DNA from 3 places in the Escherichia sp. MAL-1 genome. Region 2 is predicted to be linked to each of the others. Evidence: predicted binding sites of a transcription regulator. Region 2 holds the regulator's gene; each other region holds the start of a gene.
The links. The regulator PhoB, encoded in region 2, activates phosphate uptake and scavenging genes when phosphate is short. The targets are predictions, from matches to a motif close to CTGTCATAAAACTGNCNNAT.
Positions count from the first base shown of each region.

Region 1: a site for PhoB is predicted at 2,185-2,204, ahead of pstS (phosphate ABC transporter substrate-binding protein PstS). Genes of this name have one in related genera too.
Region 3: a site for PhoB is predicted at 4,678-4,697, ahead of uvrB (excinuclease ABC subunit UvrB). Genes of this name have one in related genera too.

Region 1 covers NZ_CM129609.1:4,908,071-4,918,115, forward strand. The annotation lists gene glmS (glutamine--fructose-6-phosphate transaminase (isomerizing)) at 148-1,977, shown strand; gene pstS (phosphate ABC transporter substrate-binding protein PstS) at 2,291-3,331, shown strand; gene pstC (phosphate ABC transporter permease PstC) at 3,417-4,376, shown strand; gene pstA (phosphate ABC transporter permease PstA) at 4,376-5,266, shown strand; gene pstB (phosphate ABC transporter ATP-binding protein PstB) at 5,449-6,222, shown strand; gene phoU (phosphate signaling complex protein PhoU) at 6,237-6,962, shown strand; one part of gene ACU8XX_RS24460 (IS1-like element IS1A family transposase) at 7,059-7,308, shown strand; one part of gene ACU8XX_RS24460 (IS1-like element IS1A family transposase) at 7,308-7,756, shown strand; partial or broken gene bglH (carbohydrate-specific porin BglH) at 7,772-8,233, shown strand; gene ACU8XX_RS24470 (esterase) at 8,260-9,429, shown strand; gene ACU8XX_RS24475 (glucosamine-6-phosphate deaminase) at 9,444-10,045, shown strand, end outside.
Region 2 covers NZ_CM129609.1:3,699,859-3,709,903, forward strand. The annotation lists gene brnQ (branched-chain amino acid transporter carrier protein BrnQ) at 1-356, opposite strand, end outside; gene phoR (phosphate regulon sensor histidine kinase PhoR) at 763-2,058, opposite strand; gene phoB (phosphate response regulator transcription factor PhoB) at 2,116-2,805, opposite strand; gene sbcD (exonuclease subunit SbcD) at 2,995-4,197, shown strand; gene sbcC (exonuclease subunit SbcC) at 4,194-7,340, shown strand; gene araJ (MFS transporter AraJ) at 7,466-8,650, shown strand; gene mak (fructokinase) at 8,791-9,699, opposite strand; gene rdgC (recombination-associated protein RdgC) at 9,824-10,045, shown strand, end outside.
Region 3 covers NZ_CM129609.1:3,330,647-3,340,691, forward strand. The annotation lists gene moaA (GTP 3',8-cyclase MoaA) at 1-929, opposite strand, end outside; molybdenum cofactor riboswitch at 917-1,061, opposite strand; gene yvcK (uridine diphosphate-N-acetylglucosamine-binding protein YvcK) at 1,326-2,234, shown strand; gene uvrB (excinuclease ABC subunit UvrB) at 2,426-4,447, opposite strand; gene bioD (dethiobiotin synthase) at 5,026-5,703, opposite strand; gene bioC (malonyl-ACP O-methyltransferase BioC) at 5,696-6,451, opposite strand; gene bioF (8-amino-7-oxononanoate synthase) at 6,438-7,592, opposite strand; gene bioB (biotin synthase BioB) at 7,589-8,629, opposite strand; gene bioA (adenosylmethionine--8-amino-7-oxononanoate transaminase) at 8,716-10,005, shown strand.

The DNA.
Region 1 (10,045 bases), 1.2 Mb from region 2:
CCCGGTCACATGGGATGAGGAGATAACATAATCTCCCTCCCACAAGCAGTAACTATAAAAATAACCCCACTCTCTACAAGGCTCGGGGCGCCCGAAAAAACGGGCATACAGGTTGACCGACAACGATATAAATCGGAATCAAAAACTATGTGTGGAATTGTTGGCGCGATCGCGCAACGTGATGTAGCAGAAATCCTTCTTGAAGGTTTACGTCGTCTGGAATACCGCGGATATGACTCTGCCGGTCTGGCCGTTGTTGATGCAGAAGGTCATATGACCCGCCTGCGTCGCCTCGGTAAAGTCCAGATGCTGGCACAGGCAGCGGAAGAACATCCTCTGCATGGCGGCACTGGTATTGCTCACACTCGCTGGGCGACCCACGGTGAACCTTCAGAAGTGAATGCGCATCCGCATGTTTCTGAACACATTGTGGTGGTGCATAACGGCATCATCGAAAACCATGAACCGCTGCGTGAAGAGCTAAAAGCGCGTGGCTATACCTTCGTTTCTGAAACCGACACCGAAGTGATTGCCCATCTGGTGAACTGGGAGCTGAAACAAGGCGGGACTCTGCGTGAGGCCGTTCTGCGTGCTATCCCGCAGCTGCGTGGTGCGTACGGTACAGTGATCATGGACTCCCGTCACCCGGATACCCTGCTGGCGGCACGTTCTGGTAGTCCGCTGGTGATTGGCCTGGGGATGGGCGAAAACTTTATCGCTTCTGACCAGCTGGCGCTGTTGCCGGTGACCCGTCGCTTTATCTTCCTTGAAGAGGGCGATATTGCGGAAATCACTCGCCGTTCGGTAAACATCTTCGATAAAACTGGCGCGGAAGTAAAACGTCAGGATATCGAATCCAATCTGCAATATGACGCGGGCGATAAAGGCATTTACCGTCACTACATGCAGAAAGAGATCTACGAACAGCCGAACGCGATCAAAAACACCCTTACCGGACGCATCAGCCACGGTCAGGTTGATTTAAGCGAGCTGGGACCGAACGCCGACGAACTGCTGTCGAAGGTTGAGCATATTCAGATCCTCGCCTGTGGTACTTCTTATAACTCCGGTATGGTTTCCCGCTACTGGTTTGAATCGCTAGCAGGTATTCCGTGCGACGTCGAAATCGCCTCTGAATTCCGCTATCGCAAATCTGCCGTGCGTCGTAACAGCCTGATGATCACCTTGTCACAGTCTGGCGAAACCGCGGATACCCTGGCTGGCCTGCGTCTGTCGAAAGAGCTGGGTTACCTTGGTTCACTGGCAATCTGTAACGTTCCGGGTTCTTCTCTGGTGCGCGAATCCGATCTGGCGCTAATGACCAACGCGGGTACAGAAATCGGCGTGGCATCCACTAAAGCATTCACCACTCAGTTAACTGTGCTGTTGATGCTGGTGGCGAAGCTGTCTCGCCTGAAAGGTCTGGATGCCTCCATTGAACATGACATTGTGCATGGTCTGCAGGCGTTGCCGAGCCGTATTGAGCAGATGCTGTCTCAGGACAAACGCATTGAAGCTCTGGCAGAAGATTTCTCTGACAAACATCACGCGCTGTTCCTGGGCCGTGGCGATCAGTACCCAATCGCGCTGGAAGGCGCATTGAAGCTGAAAGAGATCTCTTACATTCACGCTGAAGCCTACGCTGCAGGTGAACTGAAACACGGTCCGCTGGCGCTGATTGATGCCGATATGCCGGTTATCGTCGTTGCACCGAACAACGAATTGCTGGAAAAACTAAAATCCAATATTGAAGAAGTTCGCGCGCGTGGCGGTCAGTTGTATGTCTTCGCCGATCAGGATGCGGGTTTTGTAAGTAGCGATAACATGCACATCATCGAGATGCCGCATGTGGAAGAGGTGATTGCACCAATCTTCTACACCGTTCCGCTGCAGCTACTGGCTTATCACGTCGCGCTGATCAAAGGTACCGACGTTGACCAGCCGCGTAACCTGGCAAAATCGGTTACGGTTGAGTAATAAATGGATGCCCTGCGTAAGCGGGGCATTTTTCTTCCTGTTATGTTTTTAATCAAACATCCTGCCAACTCCATGTGACAAACCGTCATCTTCGGCTACTTTTTCTCTGTCACAGAATGAAAATTTTTCTGTCATCTCTTCGTTATTAATGTTTGTAATTGACTGAATATCAACGCTTATTTAAATCAGACTGAAGACTTTATCTCTCTGTCATAAAACTGTCATATTCCTTACATATAACTGTCACCTGTTTGTCCTATTTTGCTTCTCGTAGCCAACAAACAATGCTTTATGAATCCTCCCAGGAGACATTATGAAAGTTATGCGTACCACCGTCGCAACTGTTGTCGCCGCGACCTTATCGATGAGCGCTTTCTCTGTGTTTGCAGAAGCAAGCCTGACAGGTGCAGGTGCAACCTTCCCTGCGCCGGTGTATGCCAAATGGGCTGACACTTACCAGAAAGAAACCGGTAATAAAGTTAACTACCAGGGTATAGGTTCTTCCGGTGGCGTAAAACAGATTATCGCTAATACCGTTGATTTTGGTGCCTCTGACGCGCCGCTGTCTGATGAAAAATTGGCTCAGGAAGGCCTGTTCCAGTTCCCGACCGTGATTGGCGGCGTGGTGCTGGCTGTTAACATTCCAGGGCTGAAGTCTGGCGAACTGGTGCTGGATGGTAAAACCCTCGGCGACATCTACCTGGGCAAAATCAAGAAGTGGGATGATGAAGCCATCGCCAAACTGAATCCTGGTCTGAAACTGCCTTCACAGAACATTGCTGTAGTACGCCGCGCAGATGGCTCCGGGACTTCCTTCGTCTTCACCAGCTACCTGGCGAAAGTGAACGAAGAGTGGAAAAACAACGTTGGTACTGGCTCTACCGTAAAATGGCCGATCGGTCTGGGCGGTAAAGGTAATGACGGTATCGCCGCGTTCGTTCAGCGTCTGCCGGGTGCAATTGGTTACGTTGAATATGCTTACGCTAAGCAGAACAACCTGGCGTACACCAAACTGATCTCCGCTGATGGTAAACCGGTTAGTCCGACCGAAGAAAACTTCGCTAATGCAGCAAAAGGTGCAGACTGGAGCAAAACCTTCGCTCAGGATCTGACCAACCAGAAAGGCGAAGATGCATGGCCTATTACCTCTACCACGTTCATTCTGATCCACAAAGATCAGAAGAAACCAGAACAAGGCACAGAAGTGCTGAAGTTCTTCGACTGGGCGTACAAAACCGGGGCTAAACAGGCGAACGACCTGGATTATGCCAGCCTGCCGGATAGCGTCGTTGAACAGGTTCGCGCTGCGTGGAAGACCAATATTAAAGACAGTAGCGGTAAGCCGCTGTACTAATAAAACTCCAGGCCGGATAAGGCATTAACGGCTTATCCGGCATTACAAAATGACTTTGTAAACGCGTTTAACTGAAGAGTAACTTATGGCTGCAACCAAGCCTGCTTTTAACCCACCGGGTAAAAAGGGCGACATAATTTTCAGCGTGCTGGTAAAACTGGCGGCGCTGATTGTGCTATTGATGTTGGGTGGCATTATTGTCTCTCTGATCATCTCCTCCTGGCCGAGCATTCAGAAATTTGGTCTGGCTTTCCTGTGGACCAAAGAGTGGGATGCACCGAACGATATCTACGGGGCGTTGGTGCCGATCTACGGTACGCTGGTGACTTCGTTTATCGCGCTGCTGATCGCCGTCCCGGTGAGTTTCGGTATCGCCCTGTTCCTGACTGAGCTTGCGCCCGGCTGGCTGAAACGCCCGCTGGGTATCGCCATTGAGCTGCTGGCAGCCATTCCAAGTATCGTTTACGGCATGTGGGGCCTGTTTATCTTTGCGCCGCTGTTCGCCGTTTACTTCCAGGAGCCGGTCGGCAATATCATGTCGAATATTCCGATTGTTGGCGCGCTGTTCTCTGGCCCTGCATTTGGTATCGGTATCCTCGCGGCAGGCGTGATCCTCGCCATCATGATTATTCCGTACATTGCGGCGGTAATGCGCGATGTGTTCGAACAAACCCCGGTGATGATGAAAGAGTCGGCCTACGGTATTGGCTGCACCACCTGGGAAGTTATCTGGCGTATCGTTCTTCCGTTCACCAAAAATGGTGTTATCGGCGGCATCATGCTGGGGCTGGGCCGCGCGCTCGGTGAAACCATGGCGGTGACCTTTATCATCGGTAACACCTACCAGCTCGACAGCGCCTCGCTGTATATGCCGGGCAACAGTATCACCTCTGCACTGGCGAACGAATTTGCGGAAGCGGAATCCGGTCTGCACGTTGCCGCACTGATGGAACTGGGCCTGATCCTGTTTGTGATTACCTTCATCGTCCTCGCCGCATCGAAGTTTATGATTATGCGCCTGGCTAAGTATGAGGGGGCACGCTAATGGCTATGGTTGAAATGCAAACCAATGCGGCGCTGGCTGAATCCCGCCGCAAAATGCAGGCGCGTCGCCGCCTCAAGAACCGTATTGCACTGACGCTCTCAATGGCGACGATGGCCTTCGGTCTGTTCTGGCTGATCTGGATTTTAATGTCCACCATCACCCGCGGTATCGACGGTATGTCGCTGGCGCTGTTCACTGAAATGACGCCGCCGCCCAATACGGAAGGTGGTGGTCTGGCGAACGCCCTGGCAGGTAGCGGCCTGTTAATTTTGTGGGCCACGGTATTCGGTACGCCGCTGGGCATTATGGCGGGGATTTATCTGGCTGAATATGGTCGTAAATCCTGGCTGGCAGAAGTGATTCGCTTCATTAACGACATTCTGCTCTCTGCGCCATCGATTGTGGTTGGTCTGTTTGTTTACACCATTGTGGTGGCGCAGATGGAGCACTTCTCCGGCTGGGCGGGCGTGATTGCGCTGGCGCTGTTGCAGGTGCCGATTGTTATCCGCACCACCGAGAACATGCTGAAACTGGTGCCGGACAGCCTGCGTGAAGCGGCTTATGCGCTGGGTACACCGAAGTGGAAGATGATCTCCGCGATCACGCTGAAAGCGTCGGTGTCCGGGATCATGACCGGTATCCTGCTGGCGATTGCCCGTATTGCTGGTGAAACCGCGCCGCTGCTGTTTACCGCGCTCTCCAACCAGTTCTGGAGCACGGACATGATGCAGCCGATCGCCAACCTGCCGGTGACGATCTTTAAGTTTGCGATGAGCCCGTTTGCGGAATGGCAGCAGCTGGCCTGGGCCGGGGTATTGATCATTACCCTGTGCGTACTGCTGCTGAACATTCTGGCGCGCGTTGTTTTCGCGAAGAATAAACACGGTTGATATTGCTGACACGGTTTTCCCCTCACCCTAACCCTCTCCCCAGAGGGGCGAGGGGACCGACCGAGCGCCTTTTTGACTCTGTACACGGTTAACACTTTGCCGGATGCGGCGTGAACGCCTGATCCGGCCTACGGTAAGCCTGATTCGCGAAGTGCATCAGGCACGATGAGGAAAAGATTGCAATGAGTATGGTTGAAACTGCCCCGAGTAAAATTCAGGTTCGTAATTTGAACTTCTACTACGGCAAATTCCATGCCCTGAAAAACATCAACCTGGATATCGCTAAAAACCAGGTAACGGCGTTTATCGGGCCGTCCGGCTGCGGTAAATCGACGCTGCTGCGTACCTTCAACAAAATGTTTGAACTGTACCCGGAGCAGCGTGCGGAAGGTGAAATTCTGCTTGATGGCGACAACATCCTGACCAACTCTCAGGATATCGCCCTGCTGCGTGCGAAAGTGGGCATGGTGTTCCAGAAACCGACGCCGTTTCCGATGTCCATCTACGACAACATCGCTTTTGGCGTTCGTCTGTTTGAGAAGCTCTCCCGTGCCGACATGGACGAGCGCGTGCAGTGGGCATTGACCAAAGCCGCATTGTGGAACGAAACCAAAGATAAATTGCACCAGAGCGGTTACTCTCTCTCTGGTGGTCAGCAACAGCGTCTGTGCATTGCGCGTGGTATCGCCATTCGCCCGGAAGTGCTGCTGCTCGACGAACCGTGTTCGGCGCTCGACCCCATCTCTACCGGGCGTATTGAAGAGCTGATCACCGAACTGAAGCAGGATTACACCGTGGTGATCGTCACCCACAACATGCAGCAGGCTGCGCGTTGTTCCGACCACACGGCGTTTATGTACCTGGGCGAATTGATTGAGTTCAGCAACACGGACGATCTGTTCACCAAGCCAGCGAAGAAACAAACAGAAGACTACATCACCGGTCGTTACGGTTGATTCAGGAGTGCGTTATGGACAGTCTCAATCTTAATAAACATATTTCCGGCCAGTTCAACGCCGAACTGGAAAGTATCCGCACGCAGGTGATGACCATGGGCGGCATGGTGGAGCAGCAGCTTTCTGATGCAATCACCGCGATGCATAACCAGGACAGCGATCTGGCGAAGCGCGTGATCGAAGGCGACAAGAACGTCAACATGATGGAAGTGGCGATCGATGAAGCCTGCGTGCGCATTATCGCCAAACGTCAGCCGACGGCGAGCGACCTGCGACTGGTTATGGTGATCAGTAAAACCATTGCCGAGCTGGAGCGTATTGGCGACGTGGCGGACAAAATCTGCCGTACTGCGCTGGAGAAATTCTCCCAGCAGCATCAGCCGTTGCTGGTAAGTCTGGAGTCGCTGGGCCGTCATACCATCCAGATGCTGCACGACGTGCTGGACGCGTTCGCGCGGATGGACATTGACGAAGCGGTACGTATTTATCGTGAAGATAAAAAAGTCGATCAGGAATACGAAGGTATTGTTCGTCAACTGATGACCTACATGATGGAAGATTCGCGCACTATTCCGAGCGTACTTACCGCGCTGTTCTGTGCGCGTTCAATCGAACGTATCGGCGACCGCTGCCAGAATATTTGTGAGTTTATCTTCTACTACGTGAAGGGTCAGGATTTCCGTCATGTAGGCGGTGATGAGCTGGATAAACTGCTGGCGGGAAAAGATAGCGACAAATAATTCACCAGACAAATCCCAATAACTTAATTATTGGGATTTGTGGTGATGCTGCCAACTTACTGATTTAGTGTATGATGGTGTTTTTGAGGTGCTCCAGTGGCTTCTGTTTCTATCAGCTGTCCCTCCTGTTCAGCTACTGACGGGGTGGTGCGTAACGGCAAAAGCACCGCCGGACATCAGCGCTATCTCTGCTCTCACTGCCGTAAAACATGGCAACTGCAGTTCACTTACACCGCTTCTCAACCCGGTACGCACCAGAAAATCATTGATATGGCCATGAATGGCGTTGGATGCCGGGCAACAGCCCGCATTATGGGCGTTGGCCTCAACACGATTTTACGTCACTTAAAAAACTCAGGCCGCAGTCGGTAACCTCGCGCATACAGCCGGGCAGTGACGTCATCGTCTGCGCGGAAATGGACGAACAGTGGGGCTATGTCGGGGCTAAATCGCGCCAGCGCTGGCTGTTTTACGCGTATGACAGGCTCCGGAAGACGGTTGTTGCGCACGTATTCGGTGAACGCACTATGGCGACGCTGGGGCGTCTTATGAGCCTGCTGTCACCCTTTGACGTGGTGATATGGATGACGGATGGCTGGCCGCTGTATGAATCCCGCCTGAAGGGAAAGCTACACGTAATCAGCAAGCGATATACGCAGCGAATTGAGCGGCATAACCTGAATCTGAGGCAGCACCTGGCACGGCTGGGACGGAAGTCGCTGTCGTTCTCAAAATCGGTGGAGCTGCATGACAAAGTCATCGGGCATTATCTGAACATAAAACACTATCAATAAGTTGGAGTCATTACCGGTCGTTATTATGGTGATCACACCGGCGGAACAGCAGTTCGTCTGACCTCGCAGGGCGAAGCCTATATCGGTGATCATTTTATTGTGGCTAACGCGATTGTTTACTCCTTCGGTAACGATATTTATAGCTACGAAACAGGCGCACACTCTGATTTCGAATCTATTCGTGCGGTTGTTCGCCCGGCCTATATTTGGGACCAATATAACCAGACAGGTGTTGAACTGGGCTATTTCACCCAGCAAAACAAAGATGCGAATAGTAATAAATTTAATGAGTCTGGTTATAAAACCACGCTCTTCCATACCTTTAAAGTCAATACCAGTATGTTGACCTCGCGTCCGGAAATTCGTTTCTACGCCACGTATATCAAAGCCCTGGAAAACGAACTGGATGGCTTCACCTTCGAAGACAATAAAGACGACCAGTTTGCTGTCGGTGCCCAGGCTGAAATCTGGTGGTAATGGAACTTAATGAAAGGAATATTACGATGAATATAAAAATTGCTGCTTTAACGCTGGCTATTGCCAGCGGTATTTCTGCTCAGTGGGCCATAGCAGCGGATATGCCAGCCAGCCCGGCACCCACTATCCCGGTGAAACAGTATGTGACTCAGGTCAATGCCGATAACAGCGTGACCTTTCGCTACTTTGCCCCTGGGGCAAAAAATGTCTCTGTAGTGGTGGGTGTTCCGGTTCCGGACAATATTCACCCGATGACCAAAGACGAAGCAGGAGTCTGGTCGTGGCGCACACCTATCCTGAAAGGCAACCTGTACGAGTATTTTTTCAATGTTGATGGTGTACGCAGCATTGATACAGGCACCGCAATGACTAAGCCTCAGCGCCAGGTTAACTCCAGTATGATTCTGGTGCCAGGCAGTTATCTGGATACGCGTTCTGTTGCGCATGGTGATTTGATCGCCATAACTTACCACTCCAACGCATTGCAATCTGAACGTCAGATGTATGTCTGGACCCCGCCAGGATACACCGGCATGGGCGAGCCTTTGCCAGTGCTCTATTTCTATCACGGTTTTGGTGATACCGGACGTTCCGCTATCGATCAGGGGCGTATCCCGCAAATCATGGATAACCTGCTGGCTGAAGGGAAAATTAAACCGATGCTGGTGGTGATCCCGGATACCGAAACCGATGCGAAGGGCATTATTCCCGAAGATTTCGTGCCTCAGAAAAGACGTAAAGTCTTTTATCCGCTGAATGCTAAAGCGGCAGATCGCGAACTGATGAACGATATTATCCCGCTGATTAGCAAGCGTTTTAATGTCCGTAAAGATGCCGATGGTCGCGCGCTGGCAGGGCTTTCACAAGGCGGGTACCAGGCGCTGGTTTCCGGAATGAATCATCTGGAAAGCTTTGGCTGGCTGGCCACATTCAGTGGTGTTACCACGACAACCGTACCGGATGAAGGTGTCGCGGCCCGGCTGAACGATCCGGCAGCTATTAACCAGCAACTACGTAATTTTACTGTGGTCGTTGGTGATAAAGATGTCGTAACCGGCAAGGATATCGCCGGGCTGAAAACTGAGCTTGAGCAGAAAAAAATTAAGTTTGATTACCAGGAATATCCCGGCCTGAACCATGAAATGGATGTCTGGCGGCCTGCCTATGCAGCCTTCGTACAGAAATTATTTAAATAAAATAAGGCATTAAGATGAAATTAATCATTACCGAAGATTACCAGGAAATGAGCCGTGTCGCGGCACACCATCTGCTTGGTTATATGTCGAAGACGCGTCGTGTTAACCTGGCAATTACCGCCGGTAGCACGCCCAAAGGCATGTATGAATACCTCACCACCCTGGTTAAAGGTAAGCCCTGGTACGATAACTGCTATTTCTATAATTTCGATGAAATTCCCTTTCGCGGCAAAGAGGGAGAAGGCGTAACGATTACCAATCTGCGTAATCTGTTTTTCACCCCTGCGGGGATCAAAGAAGAGAATATCCAGAAGCTCACTATTGATAACTACCGCGAGCATGATCAGAAACTGGCGCGTGAAGGCGGCCTGGATTTGGTGGTGCTGGGATTAGGTGCAGATGGTCATTTTTGTGGCAATTTGCCGAATACGACCCATTTCCATGAGCAAACCGTGGAGTTCCCGATCCAGGGAGAGATGGTTGATATTGTGGCGCATGGTGAGTTGGGCGGCGACTTTTCGTTAGTGCCTGACAGCTACGTGACGATGGGGCCGAAAAGCATCATGGCGGCGAAAAACTTGCTGATAATTGTCAGTGGCGCAAGTAAAGCGCAGGC
Region 2 (10,045 bases):
GCGGAATCACCCGTCAGCGGCGCAATCCCCACTTCAAAAGAAACGGTAGCTGTACGCGGCGTAGCGAAAAGCGGCCCCACCGCCAGGTAACAAACCGTTGCCAGCAGTACGCCAGCGACTTTACCGATTGGCGTGCTGAGGCTGTCAACACCGCCGCCAACTTTTGCCAGCGCCACTACTGTTAATACCGGCAGGCCAACGGCAGTAATGAGGAAGCCGAATGCCGCAGTCCAGACGTGTTCGCCTGCCTGTAAGCCGACCATTGGAGGGAAAATAATGTTACCTGCGCCGACGAACAACGCAAATGTCATAAAGCCCAGAGCGATGATATCGCGCGATCTTAATTGATGGGTCATAAATCATACTGCCTGTGGATGTGGTGTTGTAACGTTAAATTTTTGTGCCAATCCCTGGGGATGATACAGCGGTATATTTAAACAATTTTAGCGGGAAATACTCCCAACCAGGCGCGGCGAAGAATAGTTTTTCGATTTACCGCGTTAATGCAGTCAGTATGACAGCACCTGAAGCGCAATTTAAACGCTTATAACGTTTTAAAGCAAGGAGGGATCTAAAAACCAGAGGTATATAGCGATAAGAAATCACCAACCAGTATAAAACACTATTTCCGTGAAAAAGACATGGCTAATCATGCGAACAAAAAATCACCAACCGTTGTAAAATCTAACGCCCGTATTTTGACTGCAAAGAAAATAAGCCAGCATCGACTGGCTTATGGCAATAAAAGATGACAAAGGCGGATTAATCGCTGTTTTTGGCAATTAAACGTTCCGGGATAACAAAACTGAAACGTGTTCCTTTTCCTACTGTACTCTCAATATTCAGGCGACTTTCGTGATGATTCACCGCATGTTTCACGATCGCTAACCCTAATCCGCTACCGCCGGTTTGCCGGGAACGCGCTTTATCAACGCGATAAAAACGCTCGGTCAGGCGCGGAATATGCTCCGGTGCAATGCCCGGTCCGTTATCTTCAACGCTAAATTCGGCACCGTGCGGCACTCGCTGCCAGCGTACGGTGATATGCGTGCCTTCCGGCGTATGATTCACGGCGTTATAGACCAGGTTCGAAATCGCACTGCGTAGCTGATCTTCATTGCCAGACACCTTGAGGCCGTTATCTATCTCAAAGGTAAATGTCTGTTTTTTCTGACTCAGAGTCTGAGCCTCGCGCTCAACAACGCGCAGCATCATCGGCACATCAACCTTTTCATTGAGCAAATGCGTCGGCGCGGCTTCAATTTTCGACAGCGTCAGCAATTGCTTCACCAGCCCTTCCATCCGCTGGGTCTGCTCGCGCATGGTGTGCAACGCTTTTTCGCGTACCGCGCCTTCCAGCGGCTGCTCATCCATCATCTCCAGGTAACCCTGTAACACGGTCAATGGCGTGCGTAACTCATGGCTTACGTTGGCGAAAAAGTTGCGCCGCGCCCCTTCCAGTTGATGCATTTGCGTGACATCACGCGCCACCATCAGCAACTGTTTGTGGGTATAAGGCATGACGCGAATTTCCAGATGCCGCCCGGTGTTGAGCACCAGATTGAGCGGGCGAGAAAAATCACGCGTTTTCAGATATTGCGTAAACTCCGGGTAACGCAGTAGGTTAAGGATGTTCTGCCCGTTATCTTCCGGCCAGCGCAAACCAAGAATTTGTTGCGCCAGACCGTTACACCAGAAAATACCGCCCTCTTCCGTGGTCAGCACCACCGCGTCGGGCAGCGACTCCGCGCCGCTACGAAAGCGTTTAATCAGATTGCCCAGTTCACGGCGGCGTTTTTTATTTCGCAGCTGCATCTGGTGTAAGCCGTATAGTAGCGGTTCCCAGCTACCACGCCCCGGTGGCGGGGTCATACTGCGATCCACCCACAGCCACCATGAAAGGCGCAATAAATTCCAGAAATGCCAGATAAGCAGTCCTGTTACCGATGCCAGCAAAAACCAGGGCAGGTAACCAAAAAATGCACCCAGGATGAAAGCCGGGAGGCAGCAAAGTAGCAGCTCCAGCACCAGCCTTTTCCACGACAGCCGTTCCAGCACGTAAGATACTCCAGTTAAGAAATCATAAGCCCTGCTCTGCGTCCGATGAGCAAGGCGTTAAAAGCGGGTTGAAAAACGATATCCTGTACCGCGCACGGTCTGCACCATGCGGTCATGCCCGCCGGGCTCCAGTGCTTTACGCAGGCGACGAATGTGGACATCGACCGTGCGGTCTTCCACATACACGTTAGTTCCCCAGACGTGGTTTAACAGCTGCTCGCGGCTGTACACGCGCTCAGGATGCGTCATAAAAAAGTGCAGCAGTTTAAATTCTGTCGGCCCCATCTCCAGCGGCTCTTCGCCCGCCATCACTCGGTGAGATGTCGGGTCGAGACTTAATCCCTGCATCTCAATCACCTCTTCCACCGCCATTGGCGAAATACGGCGCATTACCGCTTTGATTCGCGCCACCAGCTCCTTCGGCGAAAACGGCTTGGTGATATAGTCATCCGCGCCGGTTTCAAGGCCGCGCACGCGATCTTCTTCTTCCCCTCTGGCGGTCAACATCACCACTGGAATATCCCGGGTCATCGACTCGCGCTTGAGGTGTTTTATGAACTGGATACCGGAGCCGCCAGGTAACATCCAGTCAAGGAGAATTAAATCCGGCCAGGGTTCATTCAGTTGATTCACAGCACTGTCATAATCTTCCGCTTCGACCGGCTGAAAGCCATTTTGTTCGAGCACGAAGCAGACCATTTCGCGAATTGGAGCTTCATCTTCTACGACCAGAATACGTCTCGCCATGATTTGCCCTGTTGTAATAAATAGGTTGCGATCATTAATGCGACGTCATTATGCGTCAGATTTATGACAGATTTATGAAAAGCTCGTCGCACATATCTTCAGGTTATTGATTTCCGTGGCGCAGAAAAAAGCAAATGGCACATCTGTTTGGGTATAATCGCGCCCATGCTTTTTCGCCAGGGAACCGTTATGCGCATCCTTCACACCTCAGACTGGCATCTCGGCCAGAACTTCTACAGTAAAAGCCGCGAAGCTGAACATCAGGCTTTTCTTGACTGGCTGCTGGAGACAGCACAAACCCATCAGGTGGATGCGATTATTGTTGCCGGTGATGTTTTCGATACCGGCTCGCCGCCCAGTTACGCCCGCACGTTATACAACCGTTTTGTTGTCAATTTACAGCAAACTGGCTGTCATCTGGTGGTACTGGCAGGAAACCATGACTCGGTCGCCACGCTGAATGAATCGCGCGATATCATGGCGTTCCTCAATACTACCGTGGTCGCCAGCGCCGGACATGCGCCGCAAATCTTGCCTCGTCGCGACGGGACGCCAGGCGCAGTGCTGTGCCCCATTCCGTTTTTACGTCCGCGTGACATTATTACCAGCCAGGCGGGGCTTAACGGTATTGAAAAACAGCAGCATTTACTGGCAGCGATTACCGATTATTACCAACAACACTATGCCGATGCCTGCAAACTGCGCGGCGATCAGCCTCTGCCCATCATCGCCACGGGACATTTAACGACCGTGGGGGCCAGTAAAAGTGACGCCGTGCGTGACATTTATATTGGCACGCTGGACGCGTTTCCGGCACAAAACTTTCCACCAGCCGACTACATCGCGCTCGGGCATATTCACCGCGCACAGATTATTGGCGGCATGGAACATGTTCGCTATTGCGGCTCCCCCATTCCACTAAGTTTTGATGAATGCGGTAAGAGTAAATATGTCCATCTGGTGACATTTTCAAACGGCAAATTAGAGAGCGTAGAAAACCTGAACGTACCGGTAACGCAACCCATGGCGGTGCTGAAAGGCGATCTGGCGTCGATTACCGAACAGCTGGAACAGTGGCGCGATGTATCACAGGAGCCACCTGTCTGGCTGGATATCGAAATCACTACTGATGAGTATCTGCATGATATTCAGCGCAAAATCCAGGCATTAACCGAATCATTGCCTGTCGAAGTATTGCTGGTACGTCGGAGTCGTGAACAGCGCGAGCGTGTGTTAGCCAGCCAACAGCGTGAAACCCTCAGCGAACTCAGCGTCGAAGAGGTGTTCAATCGCCGTCTGGCACTGGAAGAACTGGATGAATCGCAGCAGCAACGTCTGCAGCATCTTTTCGCCACGACGTTGCATAGCCTCGCCGGAGAACACGAAGCATGAAAATTCTCAGCCTGCGCCTGAAAAACCTGAACTCATTAAAAGGCGAATGGAAGATTGATTTCACCCGCGAGCCGTTCGCCAGCAACGGGCTGTTTGCCATTACCGGCCCAACCGGTGCGGGGAAAACCACCCTGCTGGACGCCATTTGTCTGGCGCTGTATCACGAAACTCCGCGCCTCTCTAACGTTTCACAATCGCAAAATGATCTCATGACCCGCGATACCGCTGAATGTCTGGCGGAGGTGGAGTTTGAAGTGAAAGGTGAAGCGTATCGCGCGTTCTGGAGCCAGAATCGGGCGCGTAACCAGCCGGACGGTAATTTGCAGGTGCCACGCGTAGAGCTGGCGCGCTGCGCCGACGGCAAAATTCTCGCCGACAAAGTGAAAGATAAGCTGGAACTGACAGCGACGTTAACCGGGCTGGATTACGGGCGCTTCACCCGTTCGATGCTGCTTTCGCAGGGGCAATTTGCTGCCTTCCTGAATGCCAAACCCAAAGAACGCGCGGAATTGCTCGAGGAGTTAACCGGCACTGAAATCTACGGGCAAATCTCGGCGATGGTTTTTGAGCAGCACAAATCGGCCCGCACTGAGCTGGAGAAGCTGCAAGCGCAGGCCAGCGGCGTCGCGTTGCTCACGCCGGAACAAGTGCAATCGCTGACAGCGAGTTTGCAGGTACTTACTGACGAAGAAAAACAGTTACTTACCGCACAGCAGCAAGAACAACAATCACTAAACTGGTTAACGCGTCTGGACGAATTGCAGCAAGAAGCCAGCCGCCGTCAGCAGGCCTTGCAACAGGCGTTAGCCGAAGAAGAAAAAGCGCAACCTCAACTGGCAGCGCTCAGTCTGGCACAACCGGCACGAAATCTTCGTCCGCACTGGGAACGCATCGCAGAACACAGCGCGGCGCTGGCGCATACTCGCCAGCAGATTGAAGAAGTAAATACTCGCTTACAGAGCACAATGGCGCTTCGCGCGAGCATTCGCCACCACGCGGCGAAGCAGTCAGCAGAATTACAGCAGCAGCAACAAAGCCTGAATACCTGGTTACAGGAACACGACCGCTTCCGTCAGTGGAACAACGAACTGGCGGGTTGGCGTGCGCAGTTCTCCCAACAAACCAGCGATCGCGAGCATCTGCGGCAATGGCAGCAACAGTTAACCCATGCTGAGCAAAAACTTAATGCGCTTGCGGCGATCACGTTGACGTTAACCGCCGATGAAGTTGCTACCGCCCTGGCGCAACATGCTGAGCAACGCCCACTGCGTCAGCACCTGGTCGCGCTGCATGGACAGATTGTTCCCCAACAAAAACGTCTGGCGCAGTTACAGGTCGCTATCCAGAATGTCACGCAAGAACAGACGCAACGTAACGCCGCACTTAACGAAATGCGCCAGCGTTATAAAGAAAAGACGCAGCAACTTGCCGATGTGAAAACCATTTGCGAGCAGGAAGCGCGCATCAAAACGCTGGAAGCTCAACGTGCACAGTTACAGGCGGGTCAGCCTTGCCCACTTTGTGGTTCCACCAGCCACCCGGCGGTCGAGGCGTATCAGGCGCTGGAGCCTGGCGTTAATCAGTCTCGATTACTGGCGCTGGAAAACGAAGTTAAAAAGCTCGGTGAAGAAGGTGCGACGCTACGTGGGCAACTGGACGCCATAACAAAGCAGCTTCAGCGTGATGAAAACGAAGCGCAAAGCCTCCGACAAGATGAGCAAGCACTTACTCAACAATGGCAAGCCGTCACGGCCAGCCTCAATATCACCTTGCAGCCACTGGACGATATTCAACCGTGGCTGGATGCACAAGATGAGCACGAACGCCAGCTGCGGTTACTCAGCCAACGGCATGAATTACAAGGGCAGATTGCCGCGCATAATCAGCAAATTATCCAGTATCAACAGCAAATTGAACAACGCCAGCAACTACTTTTAACGACATTGACGGGTTATGCACTGACATTGCCACAGGAAGATGAAGAAGAGAGCTGGTTGGCGACACGTCAGCAAGAAGCGCAGAGCTGGCAGCAACGCCAGAACGAATTAACCGCGCTGCAAAACCGTATTCAGCAGCTGACGCCGATTCTGGAAACGTTGCCGCAAAGTGATGAACTCCCGCACTGCGAAGAAACTGTGGTATTGGAAAACTGGCGGCAGGTACATGAACAATGTCTCGCATTACACAGCCAGCAGCAGACGTTACAGCAACAGGATGTTCTGGCGGCGCAAAGTCTGCAAAAAGCCCAGGCGCAGTTTGACACCGCGCTACAGGCCAGCGTCTTTGACGATCAGCAGGCGTTCCTTGCGGCGCTAATGGATGAACAAACACTAACGCAGCTGGAACAGCTCAAGCAGAATCTGGAAAACCAGCGCCGTCAGGCGCAAACGCTGGTCACTCAGACAGCAGAAACGCTGGCACAGCATCAACAACACCGACCTGACGACGGGTTGGCTCTCACTGTGACGGTGGAGCAGATTCAGCAAGAGTTAGCGCAAACTCACCAAAAGTTGCGTGAAAACACCACGAGTCAAGGCGAGATTCGCCAGCAGCTGAAGCAGGATGCAGATAACCGTCAGCAACAACAAACCTTAATGCAGCAAATTGCTCAAATGACGCAGCAGGTTGAGGACTGGGGATATCTGAATTCGCTAATAGGTTCCAAAGAGGGCGATAAATTCCGCAAGTTTGCCCAGGGGCTGACGCTGGATAATTTAGTCCATCTCGCTAATCAGCAACTTACCCGGCTGCACGGGCGCTATCTGTTACAGCGCAAAGCCAGCGAGGCGCTGGAAGTCGAGGTTGTTGATACCTGGCAGGCAGATGCGGTACGCGATACCCGTACCCTTTCCGGCGGCGAAAGTTTCCTCGTTAGTCTGGCGCTGGCGCTGGCGCTTTCGGATCTGGTCAGCCATAAAACACGTATTGACTCGCTGTTCCTTGATGAAGGTTTTGGCACGCTGGATAGCGAAACGCTGGATACCGCCCTTGATGCGCTGGATGCCCTGAACGCCAGTGGCAAAACCATCGGTGTGATTAGCCACGTAGAAGCGATGAAAGAGCGTATTCCGGTGCAGATCAAAGTGAAAAAGATCAACGGCCTGGGCTACAGCAAACTGGAAAGTACGTTTGCAGTGAAATAACTATTCAGCAGGATAATGAATACAGAGGGGCGAATTATCTCTTGGCCTTGCTGGTCGTTATCCTGCAAGCTATCACTTTATTGGCTACGGTGATTGGTAGCCGTTCTGGTGGTTGTGATGGTGGTATGAAAAAAGTCATTTTATCTTTGGCTCTGGGCACGTTTGGTTTGGGGATGGCCGAATTTGGCATTATGGGCGTGCTCACGGAGCTGGCGCATAACGTAGGAATTTCGATTCCTGCCGCCGGGCATATGATCTCGTATTATGCACTGGGGGTGGTGGTCGGTGCGCCAATCATCGCACTCTTTTCCAGCCGCTACTCACTCAAACATATCTTGTTGTTTCTGGTGGCGTTGTGCGTCATTGGCAACGCCATGTTCACGCTCTCTTCGTCTTACCTGATGCTCGCCATTGGTCGGCTGGTATCCGGCTTTCCGCATGGCGCATTTTTTGGCGTCGGAGCGATCGTGTTATCAAAAATTATCAAACCCGGAAAAGTCACCGCCGCCGTGGCGGGGATGGTTTCCGGGATGACAGTCGCCAATTTGCTGGGCATTCCGCTGGGAACGTATTTAAGTCAGGAATTTAGCTGGCGTTACACCTTTTTATTGATCGCTGTTTTTAATATTGCGGTGATGGCATCGGTCTATTTTTGGGTGCCAGATATTCGCGACGAGGCGAAAGGAAAGCTGCGCGAACAATTTCACTTTTTGCGCAGCCCGGCCCCGTGGTTAATTTTCGCCGCCACGATGTTTGGCAACGCAGGTGTGTTTGCCTGGTTCAGCTACGTAAAGCCATACATGATGTTTATTTCCGGTTTTTCGGAAACGGCGATGACCTTTATTATGATGTTAGTTGGGCTAGGGATGGTGCTGGGAAATATGCTAAGTGGCAGGATTTCAGGACGTTATTCACCACTGCGCATTGCAGCAGTGACTGACTTTATCATTGTACTGGCACTGCTGATGCTCTTTTTCTGCGGCGGCATGAAAACAACGTCGCTTATTTTTGCTTTTATTTGTTGCGCGGGATTATTTGCCCTTTCAGCACCTCTGCAAATATTGTTACTGCAAAATGCCAAAGGCGGAGAGTTATTAGGTGCCGCAGGTGGGCAAATAGCGTTTAACCTCGGTAGCGCCGTCGGCGCATATTGCGGAGGTATGATGCTGACGCTGGGGCTGGCATATAATTACGTGGCGCTGCCTGCCGCCCTGCTTTCGTTTGCTGCGATGTCATCGTTGCTGCTGTATGGTCGCTATAAGCGCCAGCAAGCGGCGGATAGTCCGGTGCTGGCGAAACCACTGGGGTAGATTACTGTCACGGTGCGCGTTGCTTATTGCCGGATGCGGCGTGAACGCCTTATCCGGCCTACGGTTCTGGCACCTTTTGTAGGCCTGATAAGCCGCGGCAAGCGTCGCATCAGGCATGATGCGCCAATTGCCTACGTTTTTTACTCTTGTGGCCATAACCACGTAGCGCCGCGTACGCCGCTGGAATCACCGTGCTTCGCCTTACGCACCGGCGTTTCACATTCGCCGCCGAAGACAAATTGTTTAATCAACTGCGGAACCGTTTGATATAAACGGTCTACATTGCTCATCCCGCCCCCCAGGACAATTACATCCGGATCGAGAATATTCACGACATGTGCCAGCGATTTTGCCAGCCGCAGCTCGTAGCGACACAATGCCAGTTCCGCTACCGGATCGCTTTCTTCAACCAGGCGGATAATTTCACTGCCTTTCAGCGCATGTCCGCTCAAACGACGATAATCCGTCGCGAATCCCGTGCCCGAAATAAAGGTTTCAATACAACCTTGTTTACCGCAATAACAAGGGACTTCCTCGCGATAACGCAGTTCGTCTTCGTCCATCCACGGTAGCGGATTGTGTCCCCACTCACCTGCCGTGCCATTGCCGCCGATATGCGCCCGCCCATTGAATGCCACGCCCGCGCCGCATCCCGTGCCGATAATCACGGCAAATACCGTCTGCGCTCCCGCTGCCGCGCCATCTACTGCTTCTGAAACCGCCAGACAGTTAGCGTCATTTGCCAGCCGCACTTCCCGCTGCAACCTCGCGCTTAAGTCTTTATCGAATGGCTGACCGTTGAGCCAGGTTGAATTGGCATTCTTCACCACACCGGTGTAAGGCGAAATTGAGCCAGGAATGCCCATACCTACCGTTCCGCGCTGTCCCGTCGCCTGCTCCGCCATATCAACCAACGTGGCGATCGTTTCAATAGTCTGCCGGTAATCATCACGCGGCGTGGGCAGACGATGGCGGTACAACTGCTCCCCTGCATCGCCCAGTGCAATCACTTCAGTTTTGGTGCCGCCTAAATCGATACCTATACGCACGGTACTCTCCTTATTTTTTTCAATATCAATAGCGTAGAGACGGACAACCGGATTGGCAATGCAAGGCCGCCGACAATTCGTTATCATGCCCGCTAAATTTAACGACAAGGCCGTGGAAATTATCATGCTGTGGTTCAAAAATTTAATGGTTTACCGTCTTAGCCGCGAGATTTCGCTGCGTGCAGAAGAGATGGAAAAACAGCTAGCCTCGATGGCATTTACCCCATGCGGCAGCCAGGACATGGCGAAGATGGGCTGGGTTCCTCCGATGGGATCGCACAGCGATGCGTTAACGCACGTTGCCAATGGTCAAATTGTTATCTGCGCGCGCAAAGAAGAAAAAATC
Region 3 (10,045 bases), 370 kb from region 2:
GTCTGTTTCTTCTCCCGCAGCGCCGCTGAAATACGCGCTTCCAGCGCCTGTTGCTGGGCATCGTCTTCCAGCAGATCGCGCAGGTTAACGCCGCCTTCACCAAACAGGCAGAGATGGAGTTTACCAATGGAGGAAACGCGCAGGCGGTTGCAAGTGGCGCAGAAGTCTTTTTCATACGGCATGATAAGGCCAATCTCTCCGGCGTAATCCGGATGGCAAAAGACTTGCGCGGGACCGTCGCTGCGTTGACGTAATTGGTGGATCCAGCCGCGACGCAGTAGCTCGTCACGCAGAACCTGACCAGAGATGTGATGCTTACGGAAGAGCTCACTGCCCTCGCCCGTTTCCATCAGTTCGATGAAACGCAGCTGGATAGGGCGATGCTGGATCCAGTTCAGAAAGGTGTCGAGCTGGTGATGATTAACATCACGCATCAGCACGGTATTGACTTTGACCTTCTCAAAACCGGCCTCAAATGCAGCATCAATCCCTGCCATGACCTGGTTGAATTTATCCTGCCCGGTAATAGCGTGAAACTGGCGGGCGTCCAGACTGTCGACACTGACGTTAATGCCAGTAAGTCCCGCATCGCGCCAGTTCGCCACATCGCGTTCCAGACGGTAACCATTGGTGGTGACCGCAATCTGGCGGATAGCGTCGTTTTCCCGCACAGCGGCGATGATATCGGTAAAGTCGCGGCGTAAAGACGGCTCTCCTCCTGTCAGGCGCACTTTTTCGGTGCCCAGACTGGCGAAGGCGCGCGTAACCCGGCGAATTTCATCGACGGTAAGAAAGCCTTTATTGGTGACGCCGCTCGGTTTGTAGCCATCCGGCAGGCAGTAGGTGCAACGAAAGTTACACACATCGGTAATCGACAGGCGCAAGTAGTAAAACTTACGCGCAAATGCATCAGTCAGTTGTGAAGCCATGTACACCTTTCCAGATACGGGAGGCGAAGTCATTTCTTCCTTCGCCCTGGTGGCAATCTTTACGAGCATTGTCACGGCCAAAGCACCGTATCAGTTGACCCAGGTGCAGAGGCTAGAGTGTTTAGTGGTTAAGCCGATACTAGCGTGTAAATGAGATTTTTACCATCCACACTTTCGCTATGTAATCATGTATATAGCGTCATGATCGTGCTATTTCGCTACAGAATAAGGGAAAATGGCAGTTTTACTTTGATATACATCATCAGGGCGGCATAGCGTGCATCGTCCTTTAGAGGTAGAAGAAAATAGTTTGTATCCTCAATATTGGCAGGTTAATTGCTGTTTCCCCGCAATTTGCGCTACTGTAGCGCGGATAATCTGACTCCAGGAAACTATATGCGCAATCGTACGCTGGCTGATCTTGATCGTGTCGTTGCTCTCGGCGGAGGGCATGGACTGGGACGCGTTCTCTCATCACTTTCGTCTTTGGGTTCTCGTTTAACGGGTATCGTCACCACCACCGATAATGGTGGCTCGACGGGGCGTATTCGCCGTTCAGAAGGCGGCATTGCCTGGGGCGATATGCGCAACTGCCTCAATCAGCTGATAACGGAACCGAGCGTCGCCTCCGCGATGTTTGAATACCGTTTTGGTGGCAATGGCGAACTTTCCGGTCATAATCTCGGAAACTTGATGTTAAAGGCGCTGGATCACCTTAGCGTGCGGCCTCTGGAAGCCATCAATTTAATTCGTAATCTGCTGAAAGTGGATACGCATTTGATTCCAATGTCAGAGCATCCTGTTGATCTGATGGCGATTGACGATCAGGGGCATGAAGTTTACGGCGAGGTCAATATCGACCAGTTAACTACGCCGATTCAAGAGTTATTGTTAACGCCTAATGTACCCGCAACGCGTGAGGCGGTTCACGCTATCAATGAAGCGGATCTCATCATTATTGGGCCTGGCAGTTTTTATACCAGCCTGATGCCAATTCTGCTGCTGAAGGAAATCGCCCAGGCATTACGCCGCACGCCAGCGCCGATGGTTTATATCGGCAATCTGGGGCGTGAGTTGAGTTTACCTGCGGCTAATTTGAAGCTGGAAAGCAAGCTGGCAATTATGGAGCAGTATGTTGGTAAAAAGGTCATTGATGCGGTCATCGTCGGGCCAAAAGTGGATGTCTCGGCGGTGAAAGAGCGGATTGTGATCCAGGAGGTACTGGAGGCCAGCGATATTCCGTATCGTCATGACCGCCAGTTGTTACATAACGCGCTGGAAAAGGCGTTACAGGCTTTAGGTTAACGGAAATCCGAAGGAAAATTCCGGCTTCCTATTGAAGACAAAGTGCGCGTTGTTTATGCCGGATGCGGCGTGAACGCCTTATCCGGCCTACAAACCGCGCAAATTCAATATATTGCGGAGAAAATGTAGGCCTGATAAGCGTAGCGCATCAGGCTGTTTTCCGTTTGTCATCAGTCTTCTTCGCTATCCTGTTACGATGCCGCGATAAACAGCTCACGCAGCTGATGCAACTGGTCACGAATTTGCGCCGCTTCTTCGAACTCCAGATTCTGCGCGTGTTGCATCATCAACCCTTCCAGCTCATGGATTTTCTGCTGCAACGCTTTAGGCGACATATCCATCGGCACATTATCCGGCTCAACAATCGGGCGCGATTTTCCTCTGCCCTTCGCTTTGGTTTTGGCAATGTTCTGCCCCAGCGCCAGGATATCGACCACTTTCTTGTTCAAGCCTTGCGGCGTAATTCCGTGTTCCTCGTTGTACTTCTGCTGTTTCTCGCGGCGACGTTCGGTTTCGCCAATCGCTTTCGCCATTGATGGGGTGATCTTATCGCCGTAGAGAATCGCTTTACCGTTAACGTTACGTGCCGCACGACCAATGGTCTGGATCAACGAACGTTCGGAACGCAGGAAGCCTTCTTTGTCAGCGTCGAGGATCGCCACCAGCGACACTTCCGGCATATCCAGACCTTCGCGCAGTAAGTTGATCCCTACCAGCACGTCGAACTCACCCAGACGCAAGTCGCGGATAATCTCCATACGTTCGACGGTGTCGATATCTGAGTGAAGATAACGCACGCGCTCGCCATGTTCTTCGAGATATTCGGTAAGATCTTCCGCCATCCGCTTGGTCAGTGTGGTGACCAGTACGCGTTCGTTAATTGCCGCTCGCTGACGAATCTCCGAAAGAAGATCATCAACCTGTGTCGCCACCGGCCGCACTTCGATAATCGGGTCAAGCAATCCGGTTGGACGCACCACCTGATCCACCACATCGCCGCCGGATTTTTCCAGCTCGTAATTACCCGGCGTCGCCGAAACATAGATGGTTTGCGGCGCTAATGCTTCGAACTCTTCAAACTTAAGCGGACGGTTATCCAGCGCTGATGGCAGGCGGAAGCCGTACTCCACCAGTGTCTCTTTACGCGCCCGGTCACCGCGATACATGCCGCCAATTTGTGGAATGGTGACGTGAGATTCATCGACCACTAGCAGCCCATCAGCAGGGAGGTAATCAAACAGCGTCGGCGGTGGCTCACCCGGTCCACGACCGGAGAGGAAGCGCGAGTAGTTTTCAATCCCCGAACAGTAGCCCAGCTCGTTCATCATCTCCAGATCAAACTGGGTACGCTGGGTCAGCCGCTGCTCTTCCAGCAGTTTGTTGTTTTCCAACAGCACTTTGCGTCTGGCGGCCAGCTCTTCTTTGATCTCCTCCATCGCCTGTACGATGCGCTCGCGCGGTGTGACGTAGTGCGTTTTCGGGTAGATGGTAAAACGTGGAATAGTGGAAACAATCTGCCCGGTCAGCGGGTCAAATAACGACAATCGTTCCACTTCCTCGTCAAACAGTTCCACGCGAAGTGCAATGTCATCCGATTCTGCCGGGAAGATATCTATCACCTCGCCACGAACGCGGAAAGTACCACGCTGGAATGCTTGATCATTACGAGCGTATTGCAGCTCCGCCAGTCGGCGCAGAATCGCGCGCTGATCGATAATCATACCGACCGTGAGATGGAGCATCATCTTGAGATATAAATCAGGATCGCCCAGACCATAAATCGCGGAAACAGACGCCACCACAACCACATCACGCCGCTCCAGCATCGCTTTGGTGGCGGATAAACGCATCTGCTCAATATGTTCGTTAACCGAGGCATCTTTCTCAATGAAAGTGTCGGAACTCGGTACATAGGCTTCCGGCTGATAGTAGTCGTAGTAGGAGACGAAATACTCCACCGCGTTTTCCGGGAAGAACTCTTTCATTTCGCCATACAGCTGGGCCGCCAGCGTTTTGTTGGGCGCAAGTACCATGGTTGGGCGCTGAAGGTCAGCAATGACATTGGCAATGGTGAAGGTTTTCCCTGAGCCAGTCACGCCAAGTAACGTCTGGTGCGCCAGGCCATCTTCCAGCCCCTCTTCGAGACGTCGAATCGCCTCTGGCTGATCGCCAGAAGGTTTAAAAGCGGAATTCAGTTTGAACGGTTTACTCATGAGTCGCTACCTGAAGGAGTTGGGCGGGCAGGTATGTAATTTTACTCGTCGTACTTAATTATGCTAACAAATTATACTGGATAAAAAAACAGTTCATCACCATAATATTTCTGATACAGCGTAAACTCCGCTGTCAATCATGAGCAAAATTTACTCTGTGGCGAGATAAAACTCCGGCCTTACCGGGTTATCCCCAAAGCAACGGCTTTTTTAACATTTGTCAAGATGAGTGATGACAGTTTTATGGCAAGAGATGCCTGTTCAGTGACTGCCATTGCATTTATCTAACCAGTTAAAAAATAAAAGATATTTCTTTGAGCCGTCTTTAACGCCAATTCGCGTGCAAGCCGCGTATTCTCTCGCTTGCCTCGTGTTTTCTAACTCTAATACACATGGTTATCCACAGGAATAGTGGATAACTGTCTCCAGCCCCTATCCCCCGCCGCCTGGGCAATTCCCACATTCGCCGCATGAGGCGGAAGTAAAATTTTTTTCGTGATTATTTTAGAATTTAATTGGTTAAATTGCAGTCAATCGAAGACGCGATCTCGCTCGCAATTTAACCAAATACAGAATGGCTACAACAAGGCAAGGTTTATGTACTTTCCGGTTGCCGCATTTTCTGGATTTTCTGCAAGCCAGGGGATCTCTCCCAGCAGCGGCGCGGGAATCATGCGGGTGAGCGTGGTCATATATTCAGCGTGACGTTTTCCCGGAGGCGTAACATCGTTCGCCACCCAACCCGCCAGAGTCAGTCCGGCGTGTTGTATTGCCTGCGCAGTCAACATCGCGTGATTAATACAGCCGAGTTTCACACCAACTACCAGTATCACCGGCAGTTGTTCCTGTGTTACCCAATCTGCAAAAGTGAAAGTGTCAGAAAGCGGCGTAAACCAGCCGCCAGCACCTTCCACTAACACCCAGTCAGCCTGTTGTTCAAGCGCGCGTAATCCGGCGCTCATTACCAATGATTCTATCGGTCTGCCCTCTTGCGCGCTGATGATGTGCGGCGAAGTGGGTTCTGCGAAGGTGTAAGGATTTACTGTTGCGTAATCCAGCTGCAGGCTGCTGTTGCGCTGTAACGCCAGCGCGTCGCTATTGCGTAAACCTTCCGGGGTCTTTTCGCTGCCAGAGGCGACCGGTTTATAACCTGCCGTCCGGTAGCCTGCTGCCTTTGCGGCTTGTAAAAGTGCACAACTGGCGACAGTTTTCCCCACTTCGGTATCCGTTCCGGTGACAAAATAACGTTTACTCACGAGCAATCACTCCCAAAAAAAGATGATACGTCAGAGGATATCGCCCCTGCTGTTGCGGCCAGGCCAGTTGCAATCGCTGCAACTGCGAACGCGTTAATATTCGCGGGTCGCGCCCTTCATGAAGATGCGTGGCACCGATGCCTTTCAGCGAACGCATGGCACTGAGCGCATCATCAAACCACAGCGTGATGGGCTGAATATGATGTTGATAATGCACGCCGTTCAGCGACTGTTCGATTTCATCTGGCGGTAAAAAGCGATTAGCATGCGGACGCTCGTCCACCGCCTGCCACGCCTGATGCAGTTCGGGTAACGATCCCTGCACCAGCGTGGTAAACGCGACCACGCCTTTGGGGCGCACCACCCGATACAGCTCGCGGAGTGCCGTGGATAAATTACCGCACCACTGCACTGCGAGATTGCTCCATGCAAGATCGAACGTCGCAGTCGCTAACGGCAGGGATTCGATATCTCCCGCCAGATAATGGTCTGCGGCATCCTTCTGGCGTGCCTGAACAAGCATTGGCGGCGAGAGATCTAAGGCCGTCACCTGCGCGTGACGTTCCCGCCAGTGGCGGCTCATCCAGCCAGGTCCACAACCCGCGTCCAGTACGTGGGTGTATTTACGCTGTGGAAGTATTGCCAGTAAGGCGTCAGCACTCTGGCGCTGTAGATCTGCATGTTGCTCATAGTGTGCGGCTGCCCGACCAAATGCCGCTGCAATGGCTTGTTTATTAACCGTTGCCATGCAGCACCTCCAGCAGACGGTCGATATCCTGCATTTCATGCGCAGCGGTTAGCGTTAAGCGCAGTCGCGCAGTACCAGCGGGTACGGTTGGCGGGCGAATCGCCGTGACCCAGCAGCCTTGCTGGCGCAGTTTTTCTGCCAGTTGTAACGCACGGCTGTTATCACCGACAATCAATGGCTGGATGGCGCTGCATGAATCAGCATGCGTAAACGGCAAATCCTGTACTCCGGCACGAAAACGCGTAATGAGTGCCGCCAGTTTTTCGCGCCGTGCATCACCCTCATCACTGCGAATGACCGCCAGCGACGCACGTAATGCCTGCGCCTGAGCGGGCGGCATACTGGTGCTGTAGATAAGGTGGCGGGCGAATTGCAGCAGATAATCCGCCACCGTACTGGAGCAAAGCACCGCTGCCCCGCTGACGCCAAATCCTTTGCCAAAAGTCACTACCAGCAATTCTGGTTTTACCTTTTGCAGCCAGCAGCTGCCGCGCCCCTGCTCCCCGATAACGCCCGTGCCGTGGGCATCATCGACCATCAACCAGCCATTGTGCTGTTGCGTTACCTGCTGGATTTCCGCCAGTGGCGCACTATCGCCGTCCATGCTGAACACGCCTTCTGTCACCACCATTTGCTGCCCCGGACAGGGGGAAGCAAGCAGTCGCGCCAGATGAGTGACATCGTTATGAACAAAACGGCGAAGCTGCGACGGGCTTAAACTGGCAGCCTCCAGCAATGAGGCATGGCTAAGCCGGTCGGCAACAATACGGTCCTCTTTCGCCATCATCGCGGCAATGACCGCCTGATTAGCGGCAAAACCAGAGATAAACAGCAGTGCCCGCGAATAGCCCAGCCACTCGGCCAGTTCTTCTTCCAGCGCCTGATGTGCCACGCTATAACCGCTGACGTGACCGGAGCCGCCGCTACCGACGCCAAATTGCTCCGCACTCTGCTTCCAGGCACGGATAATTTGCGGATGATGGCTTAAACCTAAATAATCGTTACTGGAAAAGTTCAGATACTGGCGATCGTCCGCCACCAGCCAGCGTCCTGCTCCTTGCGCCACTGGATAACGGCGACGCAGGGCATCGGCAGCACGCCGCGCATCGAGGGCCGCGTTGATTTTATCCTGCCAGCTCATAGTGCTGCCGCGTTGTAATATTCGTCAGTGTCCGGGGTCATCAGTGCCTGTTCCAGACGCTGCTGTTGTTCGTTATCGCCCGCCAGCACGGCAGTTTGCTGCGGATTTAGCCCCAGTTTGCGGAACAGTTGCAGGTCTTTATCTTCTTCCGGATTCGGCGTGGTCAGCAGTTTGCAACCGTAGAAAATCGAGTTTGCGCCTGCCATAAAGCACATCGCCTGAGTCTGTTCGTTCATCTGCTCGCGTCCGGCAGAAAGGCGCACGTAAGAGGTTGGCATCATGATCCGCGCGACCGCAATGGTGCGAATAAAATCAAAGGCATCGACATCATCGTTATCGGCAAGCGGCGTGCCTTTCACCTTCACCAGCATGTTGATTGGCACGCTTTCCGGCGGCGTCGGCAGGTTTGCCAGTTGCAGCAATAATCCGGCGCGATCTTTTACCGTTTCGCCTAAGCCCACAATGCCGCCAGAACAGACTTTGATCCCGGCATCGCGCACTTTTTCCAGCGTATCGAGGCGTTCCTGATAAGTGCGTGTGGTGATGATATTGCCGTAAAACTCCGGCGAGGTGTCCAGGTTGTGGTTGTAGTAATCCAGCCCGGCGTTCGCGAGGCGCTGCGCCTGAGATTCACTCAACGTGCCCAGCGTCATACACGCCTCCAGCCCCATCGCTTTTACCCCCTGCACCATTTGTTCCAGGTACGGCATATCGCGTTCGTGGGGATTCTTCCACGCCGCGCCCATACAGAAGCGCGTCGATCCTGCCGCTTTCGCTTTGCGCGCCGACTCCAGCACCTGTTCAACTTCCATCAACCGCTCGGCTTCCAGCCCGGTTTTGTAGCGCGAGCTTTGCGGGCAGTATTTGCAATCTTCCGGACAAGCTCCGGTCTTAATCGACAGCAAAGTGCTGACCTGCACCTGACGAGGATCGAAATGCTGTCGATGTACCTGCTGCGCTTCAAACAGCAGATCCAGCAACGGTTTTTCAAATAATTCTGTGACTTGCGACAATGTCCAGCGTGGGCGGTGAGCCATGGGGCTTCTCCAAAACGTGTTTTTTGTTGTTAATTCGGTGTAGACTTGTAAACCTAAATCTTTTCAATTTGGTTTACAAGTCGATTATGACAACGGACGATCTTGCCTTTGACCAACGCCATATCTGGCACCCATACACATCCATGACCTCCCCTCTGCCGGTTTATCCGGTCGCGAGCGCCGAAGGTTGCGAGCTAATTTTGTCTGACGGCAGACGCCTGGTTGACGGTATGTCGTCCTGGTGGGCGGCGATCCACGGCTATAATCACCCGCAGCTTAATGCGGCGATGAAGTCGCAAATTGATGCTATGTCGCATGTGATGTTTGGCGGTATCACCCATGCGCCCGCCATCGAGCTATGCCGCAAACTGGTGGCAATGACGCCGCAACCGCTGGAATGCGTTTTTCTCGCGGACTCCGGCTCCGTAGCGGTGGAAGTGGCGATGAAAATGGCGTTGCAGTACTGGCAGGCCAAAGGCGAAGCGCGCCAGCGTTTTCTGACCTTCCGCAATGGTTATCATGGCGATACCTTTGGCGCGATGTCGGTGTGCGATCCGGACAACTCAATGCACAGCCTGTGGAAAGGCTATCTGCCAGAAAACTTGTTTGCTCCCGCCCCACAAAGCCGTATGGATGGCGAATGGGATGAGCGCGATATGGTGGGCTTTGCCCGCCTGATGGCGGCGCATCGTCATGAAATCGCGGCGGTGATCATTGAGCCGATTGTCCAGGGCGCAGGCGGGATGCGCATGTACCATCCGGAATGGTTAAAACGAATCCGCAAAATATGCGATCGCGAAGGTATCTTGCTGATTGCCGACGAGATCGCCACTGGATTTGGTCGTACCGGGAAACTGTTTGCCTGTGAACATGCAGAAATCGCGCCGGACATTTTGTGCCTCGGTAAAGCCTTAACCGGCGGCACAATGACCCTTTCCGCCACACTCACCACGCGCGAGGTTGCAGAAACCATCAGTAACGGTGAAGCCGGTTGCTTTATGCATGGGCCAACTTTTATGGGCAATCCGCTGGCCTGCGCGGCAGCAAACGCCAGCCTGGCGATTCTCGAATCTGGCGACTGGCAGCAACAGGTGGCGGATATTGAAGTACAGCTGCGCGAGCAACTTGCCCCCGCCCGTGATGCCGAAATGGTTGCCGATGTGCGCGTACTGGGGGCCATTGGCGTGGTCGAAACCACTCATCCGGTGAATATGGCGGCGCTGCAAAAATTCTTTGTCGAACAGGGTGTCTGGATCCGGCCTTTTGGCAAACTGATTTACCTGATGCCGCCCTATATTATTCTCCCGCAACAGTTGCAGCGTCTGACCGCAGCGGTTAACCGCGCGGTACAGGATGAAACATTTTTTTGCCAATAACGAGAAGTCCGCGTGAGGGTTTCTGGCTACACTTTCTGCA